2 regions of the Labrys sp. Lb11 genome follow, and region 2 is predicted to be linked to the other one. Evidence: predicted binding sites of a transcription regulator. Region 2 holds the regulator's gene; the other holds the start of a gene.
The links. The regulator PhoB, encoded in region 2, activates phosphate uptake and scavenging genes when phosphate is short. The targets are predictions, from matches to a motif close to TGTCATNNANCTGTCAT.
Positions count from the first base shown of each region.

Region 1 (8,111 bases), on a different contig from region 2:
CGCCCGCGCCGGCTGGATCGAGGCGGCGGCGCGGGCCTGCGGACTGCCGCGGGAGCGGATGGCGGCGCTGTTCGAGCGCTACGGCACCCGGGCGGCGGCGGTGGCCGGCCACATCGCCCGGCATGGCGGCGACGCGCCGCTGCGCCACGCGCCGGCCTACAGCACCCTGGAGGTCGACTTCATCGTCCGGCACGAGCATGTGGTCGGCCTCGCCGACATCGTGCTGCGCCGCACCACCCTGGCGATCCGCGGCGAGGTCACCTCGCCGCTGCTGGAAGAACTCGCCCTCATCGCCGGCGCGGCGCTGGCCTGGACGCCGGAGCGCCGGAACGCCGAGGTCGCAGGGCTCGCCCGCACCCTGGCGACCCGCCATCGCGCGAGGCTCGAAGTCGGGGAGACGGACGGGAGCGGCGCACGCTGAAGTGTGCAGTCCCGCGATCTGACGGTGCATCATCACCTCTGAGTCGTCAGGGAGAGGATGCCCTTTGGGACGTGTTCTTCACGGCTGCGCCTGCACGACGCCGCGTATTCGAACCGAGCTCCAAGCGTCGCAAGAGAGCAGCCGGGCCCTTGCCGCCCGCCTCAGGACCGCAGCGCTTCGGCCGGCGACTGCCGGTAGGCCAGCAGGGCTGGCGCGATAGCGACCAGCGCGGTCAGCGCCAGCAGCACGCCGAGCGAGACCGCATCGGCCGCCGCGAAGGCGACGGGCAGCGCCACGCCGCTCGCCGCGGTGACGAAGCCGGAGGCGAGCAGCGCCCCGCCATAGCCGAACCCGAAGCCGAGCAGCATGCCGGCGCCGGCGATCACGAACACCTCCAGCCAGACAATGGCGAAGACCACGGCGCGCGGCGCGCCGAAGGCCCGGAGCGCGCCGATCTGGCGCCGTCGCTGCAGCACCTGCACGGCGACGACCAGCAGGATGGCCGCCGCGACCAGGATCTGGGCGGCGGTGGCGACGGCCGAGAGGACCAGCCGGGCATCGCCGAGCGTGCCATAGAGGCGCGTCAGCACCTCGCCGGGGAAGACGGCCAGCGTGCGATCGGTGCGGAAGGCCTGGCGGAGCTGGTAGGCGGCGGCGACGCTGCGCGGCTTGACCAGGATCGCCGGCACGCCGGGAGCATCGGCGGCCATGACGGCGGCCGGATCGATCGCGGCGGCGAAGTCGGGCGCCTCCTCGCGATGGTCGTGTCCCGGCTCCTCGGCCCCGGCGTGCCCCGGCGCCTCGCGGCCGTGGACCCGCCAGACCGCCTCGATCGGCACCAGGACGGCGCGGTCCCACGAGGTGCCGGTCGGCGCCATGCGCCCAACCACCGTGTAGGTGGCGGCGGCATGCTCCCTGCCGCCCTCGTGCAGGCGGCCATGCATGGGGTGGAAGGTGTCGCCCGGGGCCATCGCCACCCGCGCCCCGACGACCGCTTCGCCGAGCCTGGCGAAGCTGCGTCCCCGCGTCAGGCCGCCGAGGCCCTGCACCAGCGCCTCGGTGGTGCCGACGACCGGAGCCTCGCCGGCGAAGTCGCCGAAGCCGATCGGCGCCGCCCAGGCGACGCGCGGATCGGCGGCAAGGCCGGAGAGCACGCTGCCGGGCAGCAGCGGCAGCGGCGCCGCCTGCAGGAACACCGCGGACAGCACGAGCTGGGTCTCGCTGCCCGGCGCGCCGACGACGAGGTCGAAGGCGCCGGCGGCGCGGGCGCTGCCGAGGCGGAGCGCCCGCTCCTGCAGCGTCACCATCACGCCGAGCGCGGTGGCGAGGCCGATGATCAGGAGGATCGCCAGGGCGCCGATCCAGTGCCGGCGGATATCGGCCGCGATGAATCTCAGCATGGCTGCCCGTCAGCCCAACCGGCCGGCATCGAGGCGCAGCACGCGGCCGAGCCTGCCGATGAAGCGCGCCTCGTGGCTGGCGACGATCAGCGTCGCCTGCCCTTCCGCCGCGAGCTCGAGCAACAGGTCGGCGACCGCCGCGCCCGCATCGGCATCGAGGCTGGCGGTCGGCTCGTCGGCGACGATGATCCGCGGCTTCGACACCAGGGCGCGCGCCACGGCGACGCGCTGCATCTGCCCGCGCGACAGGGTCTCCACCGCCTGGGCCGGCCGCTCGATACCGACGCGCGCCAGCAGGCGGCCGGCCTCGTCCCGGGTCTCCTGCGGCAGGCGGAGCCGGCGCAGCCGCTGCGGCAGCACGACGTTCTCGAAGGCGGAAAGTCCGGGGAAGAGATGGAAATCCTGCATGACCAGCCCGACATGCGCACCGCGCCAGCGGTCGCGGCCACTCTCCGACAGGCCGGCAAGGTCGGTGCCGTGCCAGGTGACGCTGCCGCGCGGAGCCCGGCCGAGGCCGGTGAGCACGTTGATCAGCGTCGTCTTGCCCGATCCGGACGGGCCGGTCACCCCCACCTGCTCGCCCGGCTCCAGGGCGAGTGCCGGGATGTCGAGGGCGGGCCGGTCCAGGCCGGCGAACCGGACCTCGAGATCCCTGACGTCGAGGACAGGCATGGTCAGGCGACCGCGAAGCTCGAATCGACCAGGCGCAGCAGGCTGACGAAGCCGGTCTCCGGGTCGGTCCAGGAGCCGACCTCGAGACGGCCGGTGACCCTGATCAGGGCATTGGCCTGCTCGAAGGTCTGGGCGCGGTCGAGATAGACCACCAGGATGTTGTCCGGCCAGTCCGCATCCGAGGAGCAGAACGGGCAGAGCGACATCGGGATCTCGGTGAGGACGAAGAACCGGGCTTCGGCCTTGAGCGGCGGAGCCATGAAGCCGCGCATCGACACGGTCTGGCCGGCGAGGCCCTTGATCTTGTCGGAGAAGGTGAGGCCGAGGACGCTGACCTTGCCGTAGAGCTGGTCGAAGCCGATCTCCTCGACGGCCGCTGCCGCCGGCAGGCCGGTGGCGATGAGCCCGGCCGCGGCGGCCGACAGCCGCAGCACGCCCCGGCGGGAAATTCGTGGCTTGCGCATGATCGTCTCCTCGATCGTTTGCCGGCTCAGCGGGTGCGGAGCCAGCCGGTCGCGAGAGGCTGGGGGGATCTGTGGGCCTGCCCAGCCCCCGTTTACCGATAACACGTCAGGCGCGACGCCGGCCGATCCCCTCCCCCCGAGCAAGTCGGATATATCCGACTTGCCTTCCAAGTTGTCGATCTCGGGAACACCCGAGATCGACGGGGAGGGAAGACGCACGCGTCCCGATCAGACTAGAACCGTTGCGTCTCGCACGACCACAAGCAAAGCCGCCAGGCTGGCGTCCAATCGCTTCACTTGTTCACGGACAAGTTCTCAGTCCTTGGCCGGCGCGAGGGCCAGGGCGTCCACGAGCACGCGATAGACGTCGCTCTCTTCCATGTAGCCCTTGAACGCCTCCGCACCGGGGCCGGTCGCCTGCAGCACCACGTCGTCGACGGCATGCACCGCGGTGTCGGCCGAGCGCGGCAGGTTGCCGACCCTCAGCACGGCGCCGGGCACGTCCTTATACGCTTCGTTGGCGACATATTCCTTCTTCTCGTTCTGCACGGCCGGCTCGAACGGGCCGTCCATCTTCGGCCGGAACGTCTCGTAATAGTCCGGGAAGTTGCTGGCGAAGACGGCGAGGCGGCGCGACACGTCGATCCGGTCGGGATAGCCGTCGCCGTCCTTGTCCTCGTAGTTGGGGAAGCCGGCATCGGCATAGGTGCCGACCTTCTCGCGCATCTCCGTGCCCGGCTTGTCGTCATCGATGGTGCCGATGATCGAGATGCCGTGGGTGTGGTCGCCGGTGACGACGATCAGCGTGTCGGGATGACTCTTGGCGAACTCCCTGGCGACGCCGACGGCCTTGTCGAACTCGATGGTCTCGACCAGGGCGCGGTCCCAGTCCATCGGGTGGGACATCTTGTCGACCGAGGCCCCCTCGACCATCAGGAAGAAGCCTTCCGGGTTCTTGGAGAGCTGGTCGAGCGCCGCCTTGGTCATGTCGACCAGGCCCGGCTGGTCGGGGAACTTGGCCACGGTGCCCTTCTTCAGGAACTCGCGGTCGAGCGTCACGTCCATGTTGCCGGTATGGAACAGGCCGAGGATCTTGCCGGTGTTGGCGCCGCCCGCGGCCGCCAGCTCGGCCTTGGTGGTGGCGAGGGCGTAGCCGTCGTCCTTGAACAGCTTGATATAGTCCTTGTCGTCCTTGCGCTTGGAGCCCGGCGTGCTCTTGGGCAGGAAATAGGCCGAGCCGCCGCCGAGGATGACGTCGGGCTTGACGTCGTAGAGCATGCCGGCGATCGCGGCCTTCTCGGCCCGGAGACGGGTGTGGGCGACGACGGCGGCAGGCGTGGCGTCCTCGAGCTCCGCGGTGGAGACGACGCCGACCGACTTCCTGGTGAGCCGGCGCAGCGCCTCGGCGATGGTCTCGACCTTGGGGTCGTCCAGCGGATCCTTGGTGCGGTCGGCATAGACGCCGAGCGCGTTCACCGCGGTCTTGTGGCCGGTCATGTAGGCCGACATGGTGTTGGCGCTGTCGGTGGCGATGGCGTTGGTCGCCGAAGTGCCGATGAACGCCATATGGTCGAGGTCGTCCATGTTGAGGCGGCCGTTGGCCTTGCCCTCGGTCATGCCCTTGGACATGATCCGGGCGCCGGTGCGGTGGGCCACCGACAGGCCGTCGCCGAGCAGGAAGATGACGTTCCTGGCCTTCGGCGCGGCGGGCGTGGCGTAGACGTCCCATGTGACGGTCCTGGTCTCGCCGCCGGCCTTGGCCTCGACGGTGTAGGAACCGGGCTTGGCGATGCTGCCGGCGCGGATGAGCACGGCCGAGGCGTCGACGCCGTGCTCCTTCTCGACGAACTGCACGGCCTGGCCGAGCACCGTCTCGGCCGGCTGGCCGTTGATCGTCACCTTGACGTCGTCGGGCTTCACGACCGCATCGAACTCTACCTTCAGGTCGAACGGCGAGCCGGCGAGAATGGTCGCCCGGTCGAGCGGATAGACCGTCGCGGCCTCCGAGGCGGAAACCAGGCAGGTCGTGACGGCGAAAGCCGCGAGGAGAGCGCGCATACGTTAGCTCCGGAATGGGTCACACGCGCCCTGGCTATGATGCGGACATGTCAGGCGGATGACTTCCGGCGCGAAATCCCGCCGGCGGTAACCACGCCGCCGAGGTGTCCGGCAAGGGGCTGGTCAAGCGCCGCGGCATGGCCCACGCTTCGCCCGTCCGGCGGGCGCGGCGCGGCATCGGGGGATGGCCTCCACGGCCGGCGCGCCGGCACATCATCGGCAAGAGGCATGCGCATGGTCATCGTCCGGCTCAGCAAGGCGGCTCTCGTGGCCGCCCTCGCTCTGTTCTTCACGCTCGTGGCGTTCGGCAACATCACCGACTACGACAGCAACTGGCTGTTCGTGCGGCACGTCCTGTCCATGGACACGACCTTCCCCGATTCCAGCCTGCATTGGCGGGCCGTCACCGACGAGACGCTGCAGGCGACGGGCTACTGGATCATCATCGCCACGCAATGCCTGACCGCGGTGCTGCTGTGGGCGGGAGCCCTGCGCCTCCTCGGCGCCCTGCGCCGCCCGGACTTCGCCGACGCCAAGGGGCTGGCGGCGGCCGGCCTGTCGCTCGGCCTGCTGCTCTATGCCGTCGGCTTCGTCACCATCGGCGGCGAATGGTTCGCCATGTGGCAGTCGCAGATCTGGAACGGCCAGCAGAAGGCCTTCGAGTTCATCGCGATGATCGGCATCGTCCAGATCATCCTGCTGCTGCCGGAGCCGGAAGAGGCCTGAGCAGGCGTCCGGCGGAGGCCGGCGGGCAGCGGGGGCGGGGGCGGGGCCGAGGCTGACGCCCCGCTCCTGCGCCGCCCTACTTGGTGGTGTAGCCGCCGTTGACCAGGATGGTCTGGCCGGTCATCCACCAGCCGTCCGAGACCAGGAAGCGGATGAAGGGCACGATGTCCTCGATGTCGGTGAGGCCGGTCCTCGAGAAGGCCGACAGCGCCGCGGCGCTCCTGTGGTAGGCGACCGCGTCCGCGCCCTCGGCCGGATAGAAGAAGGGCGTGTCCATCGGGCCCGGCCCGATCGCGGTCACCGAGATGCCGCGCTGGCCGAACTCCTTCGACGCGGCGCGGGTGAAGTGCTCCACCGGCGCCTTGGTGCCGGCATAGGCGGCATAAAACGGCGTGTAGGCGCCGAGCAGCGAGGTAACGAGCGTGCAGATCTTGCCGTTGTCGCCGACGTGCCGGCCCGCCTCCTTGAGGAAGAAGAAGGCGGACTTGGAGTTGACCGCGGTCATCTCGTCATACTCGGCCTCGGTGATCTCGACGAAGGGCTTCTTCAGCACCTTGCCGACGGTGTTGATGGCGATGTCGGGCCGTCCCACCGCCGCGACCGTGTCGGCGAACAGCTTCTCGACCGCACCGGCGGTGGTCAGGTCGCCGGCGAAGGCCACGGCCTCGGCTCCGGCTGCCTTGACGGCCGCCACCGTCGCATCGGCGGCCGGCCGCGTGGCGGCGCTGTTGTAGTGGATCGCCACCGCCTTCGCGCCCTGCGCGGCGAGATCGCGGGCCAGCAGGCCGCCGAGGTTCTTGGCGCCGCCGGCGATGATGACGGTCTTGCCCTTGATGCTGTGATCAACCATGCGCGTGTTTCCGTTTTCTCGAAAGACCGCTCCTGCGGCCCGTGGCGACACGCTATCGTCTAGGATTGAGCAATAAAGCTGGCTATCCTGACATCATATGTCGGCAATTCCGGACAATGGCACCGCTTGGATCGCATCGAGCTCTTCCGCATTTTCGTCCGCGTCGTCGAATGCGCCAGCTTCACCCGGGCCGCCGACGGGCTCGGCGTGCCGCGCTCCTCGGTCTCCGCTGCCGTCCAGGCGCTGGAAAGCCGCGTCGGCACCCGGCTGCTGCATCGGACGACGCGCCGGGTTGCTCCGACCCAGGACGGCGCCGCATTCTATGAGCGCTGCCAGCGACTGATCGCCGATGTCGAAGAGACGGAAGGCCTGTTCCGCCAGAGCATGTCCGGGCCGAGCGGCCGGCTGCGGATCGACGTGCCCGCCCGGATCGGGCGGCTGGTGATCGCCCCCGCCCTGCCCGAGTTCCTCGACCTCCATCCCGGCATCGACGTCGATCTCGGCGTCACGGACCGGGCGGTGAACCTGGTCGAGGACAGCGTCGACTGCGTGCTCCGCGTCGGTCCGGCCGGCGACTCCAGCCTGATCGCCCGGATGATCGGCGACCTGCCGCTGATCAACGTCGCCAGCCCCGCCTATCTCGACCGGCACGGCCTGCCGCGACGGCCGGCCGATCTTTCCGACGGCCACGCCGTCATCCGCTACGCCTCGCCCTCCACCGGCCGCGTCGAAAGCTGGGAATGGATCGAGGGCGGCATCCCCCACACCCTGTCCCTGCCCGGACGCGTCACGGTAAACAGCGCCGAGGCCTACATCGCCTGCTGCCTGGCCGGCCTCGGCCTGATCCAGATCCCGGCCTATGACGTGAAGGGGCATCTGGCGGCCGGCGAGCTGGTCGAGGTGCTGCCGCGCCACCGCGCCGCCCCCATGCCGATAATGCTGCTCTACCCGCACCGCCGGCACCTCTCGCGCCGCCTGCAGGTTTTCGCCGACTGGCTCGACCGGCTGCTGAAGCGGGAAATCCTGTCCTAGCGCCGGTCGCGGGCCGCTGTCCCGGGATGCCATTTCCGTCGGGGCGCCGGAGCGAACAGATATTGGAGCGCTCCAGTATTATGGTTGCATTTCGCGTGAGGCAGATCTAACTCTCTCACCGAATACGCGCTCGAGCGATTTAATGGAGCGCTCCATCTCAATAAGGAGAGTACGATGCCGCAAGGAGGCATAGCGATCCTGGGCGCCGGCATGATCGGCGCCGCGCATGCGTCGGGCTACCGGATGCACCTGCCGCGCTTTGCCGGCCGCGAGCCGGCCTTCCATCTCCTGCGCGTCTGCGACACGCGCGAGGAGGTGGCGCGGTCGCTGGCCGATACCTACGGCTTCGCCGAGACCGGGACCGACTGGCGGGCGGCGATCGACGACGACAGGATCGGCATCGTCAGCGTCGCCCTGCCGAACTTCGTCCATGCCGAGGCGGTGTCGGCCGCCCTGCGGGCCGGCAAGCACGTGCTGTGCGAGAAGCC
Region 1 is NZ_BAAJOT010000004.1:840,491-848,601, reverse strand. Features, by position in the region: gene AC27L4_RS18490 (glycerol-3-phosphate dehydrogenase/oxidase) at 1-421, shown strand, start outside; gene AC27L4_RS18485 (ABC transporter permease) at 583-1,821, opposite strand; gene AC27L4_RS18480 (ABC transporter ATP-binding protein) at 1,831-2,493, opposite strand; gene AC27L4_RS18475 (hypothetical protein) at 2,496-2,957, opposite strand; gene AC27L4_RS18470 (alkaline phosphatase) at 3,273-5,015, opposite strand; gene AC27L4_RS18465 (DUF2165 family protein) at 5,250-5,741, shown strand; gene AC27L4_RS18460 (SDR family oxidoreductase) at 5,818-6,591, opposite strand; gene AC27L4_RS18455 (LysR family transcriptional regulator) at 6,718-7,623, shown strand; gene AC27L4_RS18450 (Gfo/Idh/MocA family protein) at 7,798-8,111, shown strand, end outside.
Region 1: AC27L4_RS18470 (alkaline phosphatase) is a predicted target of PhoB. The motif match lies at 5,063-5,079, and genes of this name have one in related genera.

Region 2 (8,111 bases):
AGTTCCTGGCCAAGCGCGGCGGATCGGTGATCGCCAGCCGCGGCCGCAAGCTGAAGCAGTCCAATGCGGCGCTGTTCGCCTCGATCGAGAAGCGCTACGGCGTCCCGCCGGGACCGCTCCTGGCGATCTGGGGCATGGAGACCGGCTTCGGCAACGTCAAGGGCAACCAGAAGCTGCTCTCCTCGGTCGCCACCCTGGCCTATGACTGCCGTCGGTCCGACTTCTTCACCGACCAGCTCTATGCGACCCTGACGCTGATCGATCGCGGTGTCATCTCGGCCAATGCCCGCTCGTCCATGCATGGCGAGATCGGCCAGACGCAGTTCATGCCCAAGAACGTCCTGAACTACGCGGCCGGCGGCAGCCTGGAAACCCCGACCGGCGCGCTGACCGCGACCGCGAACTTCCTGAAGGCGCATGGCTGGCAGGCCGGCGCGGGCTACCAGCCCGGCGAGCCGAACTTCGCCGCCATCGAGGCCTGGAACGCCGCCTCGGTCTACCAGCGCGCCATCGCCCTGATCGGCCAGCAGATCGACGGCGGCTAGCCCGTCTTCGCGGATTGGGGGCAGATTGAGGCATCCCCGCGGTTGGCGATCAATGGGTTAGGCTAAAAGGTCTTCACTACGTCGACTGGCTTGGGCGAGGACGGAGGAGGTGATTCTGGGCGGGGGCTGTGGCGGCAATTGGAGCTTGAGGCGGCTGATGAGGAGGCTGAGTTCGGGCTCGGGCTGGGTGTAGCGGGTCAGCTGGATCTCGCGACCATCGGTGGTGGGCAAGTGGACGTCGATCATCTGGATGGCAACGAACTTTTCCAGAGCACTTCGAGCGGTCAGTCCCGGGGCCAGGGCGTGGAGGCGGCGGGTCAGGGTGATCTGCAGGCAATAGGCCAGGAAGGCGATGAAGATGTGGGCTTCTATCCGCCTCTCATCCTTGTGGAAGACCGGGCGGATCGCCAGGTCGCCTTTCAGGGTCTTGAAGACCTCTTCGACGGCGACGAGCTGAATGTAATATTGCCATAGCAGGGCGGGATCGTTGTCGGTGAGATTGGTTCGCAGCAGATAGCGCCCTTCACGCCGTCTGATGGTTCGCAGCCTCTTGCGGTCGAGGCGGAAGGTCAGCCCGCCGTTCTTGTCGATGTCGACATCGACCAGGCGCCAGGCGGTCGGCGCCTTGGAGCGCGCGGCGCCCAGCTTCATCAGGAGCTCCTCGCGGGAGACCGCCATGGCGGCGATCTGCCGGAGCCGCTTCCACAGCCATTTCAACTGCCGCCGCCGCATGGCCCGTTCCTTGGAGACGCGGTCGAGGCTCTGGGCGAAGACATAGAGTTCGCCATCCTCGGCCAGCAGCTTCACCTGAACGCCCTGCCGCGCCTCCTGCCAGGGCTTGTCCAGCAGGTGCTTTTCCAGGCGGTTCAGCCGTCCCTTGGGCGTTCCCACCAGATACTGGACCGGCGGGTCACTGGCCCGCATCTGTGCCAGGGCCGCCTCGGTGGGAATGCCGCGATCCATCACCCAGACGCGCCGCGCCTTGCCGTATTGCTGCTCGATCTTGCCGAGGAACATCCCCAGCGTCTTGCTGTCGGCGGTGTTGCCGGCCAGCACCTCGTAGGCCAAAGGCAAGCCCTCCGGGGTGACGACCAGGGCGATCACCACTTGCGGACAGTCCGGCCGCTTGTCGCGGCTATAGCCGTGACGGCGCTTGTCGCCCTCGGGCAGATCCGAGGCGTTGACCTCAAAATAGGTGCTGGTCAGATCGTAGAGCAGCACGTCGAAGCGGGCGTTGAACAGATCGCGCCAGCGCTCCGCCAGATGAGCGAACAGGGTCTGCCTGTGCGCCAGGAGCAGGTCGTGGCAGGCATACAGTTTGTGCGCCTCGGCCAACCCGAAGTCCGCCCCCAAGAGGTCGGCCATGGCGCTACGCTCGAACCATTCGCGATGCAGGCGCCATTCGCTGCCCGGTGCGATCAGGCGATAGGTCACCAGAACCTGAAGCACCTGGTCCCAGCGTGTCCCCTTGCGGCTCGGCGGCAGGCGGTCGGCCCAGAACCGATCGAGGTGCAGGTCGCGCCATAGGAGCCCGGCCAGCCAACAGGCACCCCATTGGCGCGGCCGGCACAGCCGGAGCTCCGACAAGCGAAGCTGCACCACTGAGGCATCGGCCGCGACGGCTTGGCAGCGATCCTCCGGAAACAGAGCCAGCGTCTGTCGATCGCCGGTGTCGGTATCGAGCACCTCGATGGCTTTGCGCCAGGCGGCGGCCTGAGAAGAGTTGATTTCACCCAAATACAAAACCTGCCGCTGCACCACCCGGCCATCGTCGAGACGCTTGTTCTCGACGATGTTCCAGTAGGTATGCGTCTTGCCGTCCTTCCTTCGCTCGGTTCGTCGCAGAAACATGGCGACATGAATCTATGCACGCCAAACCGTATCTTGGAAATAGCCTAGGTCTTCACTACAGCCGATTCCGGTAGAACATGCGAACCTCGCCTCAATCAGATCAAATACTTACGCGCTCAAAAAACCTCGAAATCGACGTTTCCGCGCGCGAATCCGCGAAGACGGGCTAGGACGGGACAAGGTGAGCCGGCTATCGGCTCACCGAGAGCAGGATCGAATGCGAAAGCCTTCCCCGCTCCGCGGAGAAGGCTTTCGTGTTTTTTGAACCATCAATCCCGCCGCCCGCCGGTCAATGCTTCGAGAAGGTCTCGTCGAAGGAATAGCCGGCGCCGCGCACGGTGCGGATCGGGTCGATCTCGCGCGACCGGTTGATCGACTTGCGCAGGCGCCCGACATGCACGTCCACGGTGCGCTCGTCGATATAGACGTCGCGGCCCCAGACGCTGTCGAGCAGCTGTTCGCGGGCGAAGACCCGGCCGGGCGCCTGCATCAGGAACTCCAGCAGGCGGAACTCGGTCGGCCCCAGGCGGATCTCGCGGGCACCGCGATGGACGCGCTTGGTCTCGCGGTCGAGCGAGATGTCGCCGGCCTTGAGCACCGAGGCGACATGGTCGGGCTTGGCCCGCCGCAGCAGCGCCTTCACCCGCGCCACCAGTTCCGGCACCGAGAACGGCTTGACGACATAGTCGTCGGCGCCCGTGGCCAGGCCGCGCACGCGCTCGGTCTCCTCGCCGCGTGCGGTGAGCATGATCACCGGCAGCCGCTCGGTTTCCGGCCGCATGCGGATACGGCGGCACAGTTCGATGCCGGAGAGGCCCGGCAGCATCCAGTCGAGCAGCACGAGGTCGGGCACGCTCTCGCGCAGGCGCAGCTCCGCCTCGTCGCCGCGCCCGACACTGTCGACGTCATAGCCTTCCGATTCGAGGTTGTAGCGAAGCAGCGTGGTCAACGCTTCCTCGTCCTCGACGATCAAAACGCGCGGAGACATTCAAAACCTCTGTCTCTTCAGGCGGCGGGATACTCCACCGGCATGATGCTGGTGCTGTCGTTCTTGGGCCGCTCGCCGCTCGGCGACTGGCCGGTCACCAGGTAGTGGACGGTCTCGGCGATGTTGGTGGCGTGGTCGCCGATGCGCTCGATGTTCTTGGCGCAGAACAGGAGATGGGTGCAGAAGCCGATATTGCGCGGATCTTCCATCATGTAGGTCAGGAGCTCGCGGAACAGCGAGGTGTACATCGCGTCCACGGCGCCGTCCGAGCGCCACACCGCCAGGGCCTCCTCGACGTCGCGCTGGGCGAAGGCGTCGAGCACCTGCTTGAGCTGCTCGAGCACCAGATCGGCCATGTGGTTGAAGCCGCCGAAGATCTTGGTGCCCTGCATCTGGCCGTTGATGGCGACGACGCGCTTGGCGATGTTCTTGCCGAGGTCGCCGATGCGCTCGAGGTCGCCGGAGACGCGTAGCGCCGCGACGATCTCGCGCAGATCCTGCGCCATGGGCTGGCGCTTGGCGATCATCAGGATCGCCCGATCCTCGGCGGAGCGCTGCAGCGTGTCGATGGTGCCGTCGAGCGCGATGACGCGCTGCGCCAGCTCCAGGTCGCGCTTGATCAGCGCATTGATGCTGTCGAGCACGCTCTTCTCGGCATAACCACCCATCTCGGCGATCATGTTGCGCAGCTCGAGCAGCTCCTGGTCGAAGGATTTGACGATATGGTCGGCCATGGGCGTTGCTCCTCGTCCAGCGCGCGTCAGCCGAAGCGGCCGGTGATATAGTCTTGGGTGCGGCGGTCGGTCGGCGTCGAGAACATCTGCATGGTCTGGCCGACCTCGATCAGATTGCCGAGATAGAAGAAGGCTGTCACGTCGGCGCAACGGGCGGCCTGCTGCATGTTGTGGGTGACGATGACGATGGTGAAGTCCCGCTTCAACTCGTCGATCAGTTCCTCGATCTTGGCGGTCGAGATCGGGTCGAGAGCCGAGGTCGGCTCGTCCAGGAGCACGACCTCGGGCTTGACCGCGATGGAGCGGGCAATGCACAGGCGCTGCTGCTGGCCGCCGGACAGGCCCAGCGCCGAAGTGCCGAGCCGATCCTTCACTTCTTCCCAGATCGCGGCCTTGGACAGGCACCATTCGACCCGGTCGTCCATGTCGGCCTTGCTCAGGCGCTCATGCAGGCGCACGCCGAAGGCGATGTTGTCGTAGATCGACATCGGAAACGGCGTCGGCTTCTGGAACACCATGCCGACGCGGGCCCGCAGGATGGCCGGGTCGATACTGCTCTTGGCGATGATGTCCTGGTCGTCGAGCAGGATGCGTCCCTCGGCGCGCTGGCCGGGATAGAGATCGTACATGCGGTTGAGCACGCGCAGCAGCGTGGACTTGCCGCAGCCGGACGGGCCGATCATGGCCGTGACCTGCCGCTCGCCCATCTCCAGGTTGATATCCTTGAGGGCGTGCTTCTCGCCGTAATAGAAGTTCAGCTTCTCGCACTTGATCTTGGCGCGCACAGCCGTCTCGGCCTGCGGACGGTTGGCCGCGGCCACGGCGACGGTCGGATTGGGAAGCGAGGACATGGGACCACTCACCGCTTGGGAGCCAGGAGAACACGGGTGACGATGTTGAGGGCGAGCACGCCGGCCGTGATCAGCAGCGCTCCGGCCCAGGCCAGCGCCACCCAATCGTCGAAGGGGCTGCCGGCATACTGGTAGATGGCGACAGGCAGGCTCGCCATCGGCCTGGACATGTCGAGCGACCAGTCGTTGTTGCCGAGCGAGGTGAACAGCAGCGGCGCGGTCTCGCCGGCGGCGCGGGCCAGGGCCAGCAGGATACCGGTGGTGATGCCGGTCTGTGCGGCCCGCCACGTCACTAGGGTGATCACCTTCCACTGCGGCGCGCCGAGGGCGAAGGCCGCCTCGCGCAGGGTGGTCGGCACCAGGGCCAGCATGTCCTCGGTGGTGCGCACCACCACCGGCATCAGGATGATGGCCAGCGCCAGGGTGCCGGCCCAGCCGGAGAAGCCGCCCATCGGCACCACCACCATCTGGTAGACGAAGAGGCCGATCAGGATGGACGGCGCCGAGAGCAGGATGTCGTTGACGAAGCGGACCATGCCGGCCAGGCGGCTGCCGCGCCCGGCCTCGGCCAGGAAGGTACCGGCCATGATGCCGACCGGCGCGCCGATGATCAGTGCCACGACGATCTGCATCAGGCTGCCGACGATGGCGTTGAGCAGGCCGCCGCCGCCGCCCGGAGGCGCCATGACGTTGGTGAACACGGTCGAACTCAGCGCCGGGGCGCCGCGGACGATGAGCGTGTAGAGGATCCAGGCCAGCATGAACAGGGAGATCACGGCAAAGCCGGTGCTGGCCCCCTTGACGGCGTAGTCGATGGCGCGGCGGCGGGCGAGACGGTTCATGGTCGGCCTCACTTCAGCCGGGTGCGCACGAGGGCGCGCGAGATGGCGAGCACGATGAAGGAAATCACGAACAGCACGAAGCCGAGCTGCAGCAGCGAGTGCAGCTTGAGGGTGCCGGCGCCGGCCTCAGGAAATTCATTGGCGACGGTGGAGGCGATCGTCGAGCCCGGCGCGAACAGCGAGGCCGAGATGCGGTTGGCGTTGCCGATGACGAAGGTGACCGCCATGGTCTCGCCGAGCGCGCGGCCGAGCCCCAGCATCACCGCGCCGACCAGGGCGGTGCGGCCATAAGGCACGGAGACGTTGCGGAACACCTCATAGGTGGTGGCGCCGACGCCGTAGGCCGATTCCTTCAGCATGGGCGGCACGGATTCGATGATCTCGACGAACATCGCGGTGATGAAGGGGATGATCATCAGGGCCAGGATCAGCCCGGCGGTGAACATGCCCGCGCCCAGGGCCGGTCCCTTGAACAGCGCGCCGATCACCGGAATGCCGCCGAAGGCGGCGATCAACGGCGGCTGCACATAGGCGGCGATCAACGGCACCACGACGAAGAAGCCCCACATGCCGAAGATGATCGAGGGCACGGCGGCCAGGAGCTGGATGGCGACGCCGATCGGACGGCGCAGGCGGACCGGCGCGATCTCGGTGAGAAAGAAGGCGATGCCGAACGACATCGGCAGCGCCACGAGGATGGCGATGATGCCGGTGAACAGCGTGCCGTAGATCATCACGCCGGCGCTGAACTTCTCGGTGACCGGGTTCCAGATGGTGCCCCAGTAGAAGGCCGGTCCGAACTCGAAGAGGGCGGGCAGGCCGCCCTGGAACAGCAGGGCGATGATCAGGCCGAGCAGCAGCAGGACGAAGAAGCCGCAGCCGTAGAGGGCGGCCCGGAAGATCGGATCGAACGCGGCGCCGGGCACTCTGCCGCGGTCGGAGGGCGGCCCCCGTCGACGGGCGTCGCTTTCGGCGGTGCTGTCCGTCAAGACGTCTGCGACGGCGCTCATGGGTTTGCTCATCCTCGTGAGGGGAGCGCCCGGCGCGACAGGCGCCGGGCGCGGCATCATGCGCGGATCAGTTGTAGACGGCCTTGCCGTCGGCGCCCTTCACCTCGGCCTTCCAGGCCTCGCGGACGCGGCCCACGACCTCTTCGGGCAGGGTGATGTAGTGCAGGTCCTCGGCGATCTTGCCGCCATCCTTGAAGGCCCAGTCGAAGAACTTGATGACTTCGGCGGACTGAGCCGGGTCCTTGGGGTCCTTCGGCAGGAGGATGAAGGTCGCCGAGGTGATCGGCCAGGAGGCGTCGCCCTCGACATCGATGATCGAGGCGGCGAAGTTCTTGGCACCGGCCCAGTCCGCCTTGGCGGCGGCGGCCTTGAAGGCCTCGACGGTCGGCTTGACGAACTGGCCGGCCTTGTTCTTCAGCTCGACCGTGGTCAGGCCGTTCTTGGCGGCGTAGACGTATTCGACATAGCCGATCGCGCCCTTGGTGTTCTTGACGGTGCCGGAGACGCCGTCATTGCCCTTGGCGCCGGCGCCGGCGGGCCACTGCACCGAGGTGGCGGCGCCGACCGCGTCCTTCCAGCCGGGGTTGGCGGCGTTGAGGTAGCTGGTGAACACGAAGGTGGTGCCCGAGCCGTCGGAGCGGTAGACGGTGGCGATGTCGACGTCGGGGAGCGTCACGCCGGGGTTGAGCTCGGCGATCTTGGCGTCGTTCCACTTGGTGATCTTGCCGAGATAGATGTCGCCGAGCACCTCGCCGGTCAGCTTGAGCTGGTTGGCGGCGATGCCGTCGAGGTTGACGATCGGCACGACGGCGCCGACGACCGTGGGGAACTGCAGCAGCTTGGCTGAGGTGAGCTTGTCGTCGGCCATCGGGGCGTCGGACGCGCCGAAGTCGACGGTGCGGTTGGTGATCTGGGTCTGGCCGCCGCCCGAGCCGATCGCCTGGTAGTTCAGGCCGTTGCCGGTCTTGGCCTTGTACTCGGCAGCCCAGGCCGTATAGACCGGCGCGGGGAAGGTGGCGCCGGCGCCGGTGATGTCGGCCGCGAAGGACGACAGGGTTCCGGCGAGCGAAACAGCCGCCGCCACTGCGAGGATCGAGAGCTTCACGGGATATCTCCGTTCGATGTGATGCCGGCAGCGTCTCCCCGTGGGAGCCCTCGCCGAGCCACGCCGCTACACCTATTGGCGCCGCGCAACCCTTCTATGACACCGCAACGAAGCTTTTATGACAGAAAAATCCAATGAAGATCAATACGTTGATCATCCCCTCCAGCCGGAGCCCGTCATCGGCG
Region 2 is NZ_BAAJOT010000001.1:12,387-20,497, reverse strand. Features, by position in the region: gene AC27L4_RS00100 (lytic murein transglycosylase) at 1-545, shown strand, start outside; gene AC27L4_RS00095 (IS1634 family transposase) at 603-2,396, opposite strand; gene phoB (phosphate regulon transcriptional regulator PhoB) at 2,686-3,384, opposite strand; gene phoU (phosphate signaling complex protein PhoU) at 3,402-4,118, opposite strand; gene pstB (phosphate ABC transporter ATP-binding protein PstB) at 4,145-4,969, opposite strand; gene pstA (phosphate ABC transporter permease PstA) at 4,978-5,811, opposite strand; gene pstC (phosphate ABC transporter permease subunit PstC) at 5,820-6,821, opposite strand; gene pstS (phosphate ABC transporter substrate-binding protein PstS) at 6,889-7,926, opposite strand.